One region of the Agrococcus sp. GCM10030265 genome, then DNA from elsewhere that is predicted to be linked to it. Evidence: predicted binding sites of a transcription regulator. Region 1 holds the regulator's gene; the other holds the start of a gene.
What was found. The regulator HrcA, encoded in region 1, represses chaperone genes, less so after heat shock. The targets are predictions, from matches to a motif close to TTNGCACTCGNNNNNNNCGAGTGCNAA.
Positions count from the first base shown of each region.

Region 2: the regulator HrcA is predicted to act here: its motif matches at 1,889-1,915, upstream of ACFQPP_RS03405 (Hsp20/alpha crystallin family protein).

Region 1 covers NZ_JBHTCZ010000002.1:177,408-180,778, forward strand. The annotation lists gene hemW (radical SAM family heme chaperone HemW) at 1-530, shown strand, start outside; gene ACFQPP_RS05020 (DUF4870 domain-containing protein) at 595-1,320, opposite strand; gene hrcA (heat-inducible transcriptional repressor HrcA) at 1,454-2,479, shown strand; gene ACFQPP_RS05030 (DnaJ C-terminal domain-containing protein) at 2,476-3,371, shown strand, end outside.
Region 2 covers NZ_JBHTCZ010000001.1:695,117-698,487, forward strand. The annotation lists gene ACFQPP_RS03395 (AEC family transporter) at 1-327, shown strand, start outside; gene ACFQPP_RS03400 (ZIP family metal transporter) at 373-1,080, opposite strand; gene ACFQPP_RS03405 (Hsp20/alpha crystallin family protein) at 1,325-1,786, opposite strand; gene ACFQPP_RS03410 (anti-sigma factor domain-containing protein) at 1,976-2,833, opposite strand; gene ACFQPP_RS03415 (RNA polymerase sigma factor) at 2,814-3,371, opposite strand, start outside.

The sequences.
Region 1 (3,371 bases):
TCGCCCGTCGCATCCGACGCGGCGAGGTCGCGCCGGTCGACGACGACCTGCACGCCTCGATGTACGAGGCGGCCGACGCCGCGCTCTCGGCCGCGGGCTACGAGTGGTACGAGGTGTCGAACTGGGCGCGCGGCGGCGCCGTCTCGCGCCACAACCTGTCGTACTGGCACGGCGAGGACTGGTGGGGCATCGGCCCCGGTGCGCACAGCCACGTCGGCGGCGTGCGCTGGTGGAACGTCAAGCACCCCGCGGCGTACGCGCAGCGGCTCGCGGCGGGCGACTCGCCGGCGCTCGCTCGGGAGGAGCTCGACGCCGAGACGCGCCGCGTCGAGCGCGTGCTGCTCGAGACGCGCATCCGCGACGGCCTGCCCGTCGACGTGCTCGACGCCGACGGGCGCCTCGCGGTCGCAGGGCTCATCGCCGACGGGCTCGTCGAGGGCGCGGCCGCGCTGCGCGGCCGCATCGTGCCGACGCTCGCCGGCAGGCTCCTCGCCGACGCCGTCGTCCGGCGTCTGACGCCCGGCGTCTGACGCCCGTGCGCATGACGACGGGCACCCCGCGGCGCGGGATGCCCGTCGTGTCGACCGTCGTCGCCTACTTGATGATGCGCCAGTTGAACGGGTAGCGGTACGAGCCGCCCGCGTTGACGCGCACGGCGCCGACGATGGCGAAGATGAGGCCGAGCAGCGGCGGCACCCAGCACACGGCGAGGAACACGAAGCCGATGAGGATGAAGCTCGTGATGCTGCCGACCAGCACGAGGCCGACGAACAGGATCGTCATGAAGAGCTGGAAGTTCAGCGCCTCCTTCGACTCCTGACGCACGAAGGCGCTGCGGTCCTTGTACATGAGGAAGACGATGAGCGGGCCGAGCCAGCCGAGCGAGAGCACCCAGGCGATGCCGCCGAGGTGGCCGAGCATGGCCCACTGCTTCTCGTCCTGCGGCGACATGGGGGCGCCGGCCGGGTACTGCGGCTGGCCGGGAGCGCCGTACTGCGGGGCGCCGTAGGGCTGCTGCGGCGGCACCTGCTGGCCGGGCGCGCCGTACGGGGGAGCCGCGGGCGGCTGCTGGGCGTGCTGCTGGCCGGGTGCCCCGTACGGGGGAGCGGCGGGCGGCTGCTGCCCGTGCTGCCCGGGTGCGCCGAAGGGGGCCTGCGGGGCCTCGGGCGCGTGGTGCGCGGCGCCCGGGGCGGGGCTGGAGAAGGGCTGGGCGGGCTCGCCGGGGGCCGGGGCGGCCTGGGATGCGTCGCCCGCCTGGGGCGCGCCGAACCGGGGAGCCTGGGGCTCCTCGGGGGTCGCGGGGCCGTGGGGGTCGGTCATGGTCGAACCTCTCGATGACGGATGCCGAAGGGGGCTGGCGACCATCTTCCTCGCAGCAGGCTGAGAACGCACCCACCATCGCGGTACGATTGGCAGTCGAGAACGTCGAGTGCCAGACGAGGGGGGACGGACGATGGTGACGGATCGCGGCCTCGAGGTGCTGCGGGCGATCGTGCAGGACTACGTCGCCTCGAGCGAGCCCGTGGGCTCCCGCTCGATCGTCGAGCGCCACTCCTTCGGGGTGAGCGCCGCGACGATCCGCAACGACATGGTGCTGCTCGAGGAGGCCGAGCTCATCGTGGCGCCCCACACGTCGTCCGGCCGCATCCCCACCGACAAGGGCTATCGGGTCTTCGTCGACCGCCTGCAGGGCATGCAGCCCCTGTCCGCGGCGCAGCGCGCGGCGATCGCGCGGTTCCTCGACGAGGCCGACGACCTCGACGACGTCATGGCCCGCACCGTGCGGCTGCTGTCGCAGCTCACGAACCAGGTCGCGCTCGCGCAGTACCCCTCGGTCGCCAAGGCGCGCGTGCGCCGCGTCGAGGTCGTGCAGATCGCCGAGTCGCGCCTGCTGCTCGTCGTCATCCTCGACTCCGGGCGCGTCGAGCAGCGCATGGTCGACGCGGGCCAGCAGATCGGCGCCGACGCGGCGCAGACCATCGGTCGCGCGCTCGACGTCGCGGTCGCGGGCAAGCCCACGGTCGACGCCGAGGAGGCGCTCGTCGCCGTCGTCGACCGCGCTGCCCCCGCCGTCGCACCCGCGACCGAGCGGCTCGTCGCCGTGCTCGGCGAGGTGCTCGCGCCCACGGCGGGCGATCGGCTCGTCATCGCGGGCGCCTCGCATCTCGTGCGCGGCCGCCACGACCTCTCCGGCTCCGTGACGCTCGTCCTCGAGGCCATCGAGGAGCAGGTCACGCTGCTGCGCCTCTTCGGCGAGATGGATGCCGAGGCATCCGCCGTCGCGACGCGCATCGGCCGTGAGATGGCAGACGGGCTCGAGCAGACGTCGATCGTCACGGGCGCCTACGGCGCCGGCGGCCACGAGGCGGGCCGCGTCGGCGTGCTCGGCCCCACCCGCATGGACTACGCATCGAACATGGCAGCCGTCCGCGCCGTCGCGCGGTACCTCACCCGGCTGCTCGACGACGAGGAGCGATGAGCGATCACTACGAGGTCCTGGGCGTGCCCCGCGAGGCCAGCCAGGACGACATCAAGCGCGCATACCGCAAGCTCGCACGGCAGCTGCATCCCGACGTGAACCCCTCGGAGGACGCGGCCGAGCGCTTCAAGGACGTCACGCACGCGTACGACGTGCTCTCCGACCCGCAGTCGCGCGCCGACTACGACCGCGGGCCGCAGGCGCAGGGCTTCGGGCTCGGCGACATCTTCGAGCAGTTCTTCGGCGGGCAGGGCAGGCAGCAGGGGCCGAGGCCGCGCAGGCGGCCGGGCCAGGACTCGCTGCTGCGCATCGACCTCGACCTCCACGACGTCGTGTTCGGCGTGCACCGCGACCTGCGCGTGCAGACCGCGGTGCTGTGCGACACGTGCGACGGTCGCTGCACGGCGCCGGGCACGCGCGAGGAGACCTGCGACATCTGCGGCGGCTCCGGGCACGTGCAGCGTCAGGTGCGCTCGCTGCTCGGCAACATGGTCACGAGCCAGCCGTGCGGCTCGTGCCAGGGCCACGGCACCGTCATCCCGTACCCGTGCCCCACGTGCGCCGGGCACGGTCGCGTGCGCGCCGAGCGCTCCATCCCCGTCGACGTCCCCGCGGGCGTCGACACGGGCCTGCGCATCCAGCTGCCCGGCCAGGGCGAGGTCGGCGAGGCGGGCGGCGAGCCCGGCACGCTCTTCCTCGAGGTGCATGTCACCCACCACGACGTCTTCAGCCGCGAGGGCGACGACCTCCTCGGCACGCTCGAGGTGTCGATGATCGACGCCGCGCTCGGCACGGAGGCGACGGTCGAGTCGATCGACGGCCCCATCACCGTGACGATCGAGCCGGGCACGCAGTCGGCCGACGTGCTCACCGTGACGGGGCGCGGCGTCGG
Region 2 (3,371 bases), on a different contig from region 1:
CCCATGCTCCTGCTCGCGTTCGGCATGTCGCTGCGCGGTGCGCGGCCGCTCGCGCCGCTACGCACCGAGACGGCCATCGTCGTGCTGCCGCTCATCGGCAAGCTGCTGCTGCTGCCGGCGGCGTCGCTCGGATTCGGGCTGCTCCTCGGCGTCGACGGGCTCGAGCTGCTCGCGCTCGTCGTCATCGCCTGCCTGCCCTCGGCGCAGAACATGTACGCCATCGCATCGTCGTACACGTCGGTCGGCGGCGTCGTGCGCACCATCGTGCTGACGACGACCGTGCTCGCCTGCCCGCTGGCGGTGCTCGCGGCGGGCGCGCTGGGCTGAGGCTCGCGCGGCCGCACCCGCTGCGGCCGCGTCGGCGCCCGTGGCTCAGCCGAGCAGCGACAGACCGGCGCCGATCGCGAAGCCGAGCACCGTCGCGAGGCCTGCCCAGTCCTTCGCCTTCTCGCGCGCCTCGGGCACCATCGCGTCGATGAGCATGACGAGCAGCGCACCCGCTGCGAAGCCATCGATGCCCGCCTGCACCGCCGGGCTCGCCGCATCCGCGATGAGCGTGCCGACGAGCGTCGCGAGCACGCATGCGATCGCGACGGCGCTCCACAGCAGCAGCACATGCGCACGCGACGACCCGGCGCGCAGCATGTCGGCGGAGGAGCCGATCGCCTCGGGCAGGTTCGAGACGACGATCGCGACGACGAGGGCCGCGCTCACGCCGTCACCAGCGGCGATGCCGATGCCGAGCACCGCCTGCTCGGGCACGCCGTCGAGCAATGCGCCGACCGCGAGCGGCAGCCCGGCCGCGCCCTGCGACGAACGCGCCCCGATCCGTCGCACGAGCCGGTCGGCGCCGAAGAACGCGCCGGCGCCGAGCGCGAGCCCGATCGCGACGGGCACCGCCCCGCCGACGGAGAAGCCCTCCTCGGCGAGCTCGAACGCGATGCTCGCGATGAGGGCGCCCGCCCCGAACGCGAGCACCGACCCGAGCGCGGCGTCGCTCCACCGCCGCAGCAGCGCGAGCGCCGCGCCGACGAGCAGCGACGCGGCCGCGACGCCTCCCCACAGCAGGCTCTCGAGCATGCGGGCTCCCTCCACCGCAGACGAGCCTGCGCTGCGCGCCGCCCGCGTGCAAGGCCCTGGCAGCGGATGCGGCGACGTCGCGTCGCGCCCGTCGCCTCGGCGTCGACACGCGCGAGGGGCCGGGCAGCGGTGCTGCCCGGCCCCTCGTGGCTCGACGCGTCGTCAGCGGCAGTCGATCAGCCGCGACCAGCGGCCGGACGCGGGCTCGAGCTCGTCGTCCTCGCGCGTCGTCGCCGGCTCGCGCTCACGCATCCTGCGGCTGCTCCTCGGCGGAGGACTGCGTGATCGCGCGGTCGGAGCCCGCGTGCTCGACGGTGATCTTGCGCGGCCTCGAGCGCTCGGCGACCGGGATGGTGAGCGTCAGCACGCCGTGCTCGTACGAGGCGTGGATGGCGTCGAGGTCGAGGTCGGCGCCGAGGCTCAGCTGCCTCGTGAACCGGCCGGCCGGGCGCTCCTGCGCGAGCCAGTGCGCGCCATCCGCGGCTCCGAGCGTGCGCTCCGCCTGGATGGTGAGCGTCGTGGCGTCGACGTCGAGGTCGATGGAGCCGGGGTCGACGCCCGGCAGGTCGACGTGCACCACGTAGTGCTCGTCGGCCCGGTAGAGATCCATCGGCATCCAGGATGCGGTGCGCTGCGCGCCGCCGCCCGTCAGCAGCCGTGCCGTCATGCGATCCATCTCGCGGAACGGGTCGAAGGTCAGAGCCATGACAACCACCTCCTGTCGATCAGATGGTCCGTCGCCCTGCGCGCCGGACCAGGTGTCGTGGCGATCGCCCTCGGGGCGACCCCGAGAGGCATGTCCATAGGATTAGCACTCTCGACCTGAGAGTGCCAACTGGCGTGGCTTGGAGTTCGGTGGGAGCGGGCGTCGACGAGCGCGCCGCCGCCGGATGCGTCAGGCCAGCGAGCCGCGCCAGACGCTCTCGCCGCTGTGCGTCGGGTCGCCGTCGAGCGGCTCGATCGAGACGTCGACGATCGGGAACCGCTCGAGGTCGAGGTCGTCGGGCAGCACGTACTCGCCCGTGACCCCGTCGAGGATTCCCACGTTCACCATGCCCTCGACGTCGGCGTCGATGAGCCACACGTCGAGGTACCCGCCATCGGCCGACGGCAGGCCGCCCGTGTCGATCTCGAGCACGCGATGCCCGTCGCGCTCGACGATGCGCGCGGACGCGCCGTCGAGCCCGTCGGCGAGCGGGTCGAGCGCGATGCTCGCGAGCACCGTCTCGGCCGGCGGGCGCTGCGCGATCCACGTGCCGAGCGCGACGCCGCCTGCGATGACGAGCGCCGTCACGAGGCACGCGGCCACGAGCGCACGGCTCGAGAAGCGTGCGAGCCTGCGGCGTCGCGCACCCCGCGTGGAGGCCTGCGCGCCGAGCGACTCGCGTGGATGCGCGGGGGTGCCGGACCCGGGCGTCGCCTCGGGGCCGGTGGCATCGGCCGCGCCGGACGCGAGCCCGGCGTCGCCCGGCGCCACGCGCTCGTCGCGCCCCCCTGACGGGGGGGCCGGCACCGCGGCGACCGTCGCGGCGCGCTCGTCGTCGGCGACCTCGGCGGCGATGCGCTCCCACAGCCCAGCGGGCAGCGGCACAGGCTCGACGCTCTCGGCGCGCACCCGCGCGACCGTCTGCTGCAGCGACGCCAGCTCGTCGGCGCACTGCGCGCAGGTGAGCAGGTGCTCGTCGAGCTCGCCGACGCCCTCGACGCGCGACGCCGCGCGCAGGGCCAGATCGTCATGCGGAATGTGCTGCATGCGTGCCCTCCAGACGGTCTCGCAGTCGACGCAGGGTGCGCGACAGGTGGCTCTTCACGGTGCCTACGGGGAGTCCGAGGCGGTCGGCGATGCTGGATGCCGATTGGTCCTCCAGCACGGCGAGTCGCACGATCGTGCGCTGCGGCTCGTCGATGGCGGCGAGGGTCTCCTCCACGAGGATGCCGTCCGCCACCACGACCGACGGATCGGGCGCGCCGGCCGCATCGGCGCGGTCGAGGGCGTCGGCGGGATCGACGGCTCGCTCACGCGTGACGGCTGCGACGCGGAAGTGGTCGGCGATGCGGCGCCGCGCGATCTGCACGATCCACGCCCCGAGCGGGCCGGCAGCCGGGTCGTAGCGGTCGCGCGATCGCCACGCCGAGACGAAGGTCTGCTGCACGACGTCCTCGGCATCCGCCCGCTCCATCACGCGCAGCGCCAGCGCGAGCACGAGCCCGCCCCATCGCTCGTACGCGAGCCGCAGGCCGACGTCGCTCGGCCCCGCGACGAACGCCTCGGCGACCGCGTCGTCGCCCAG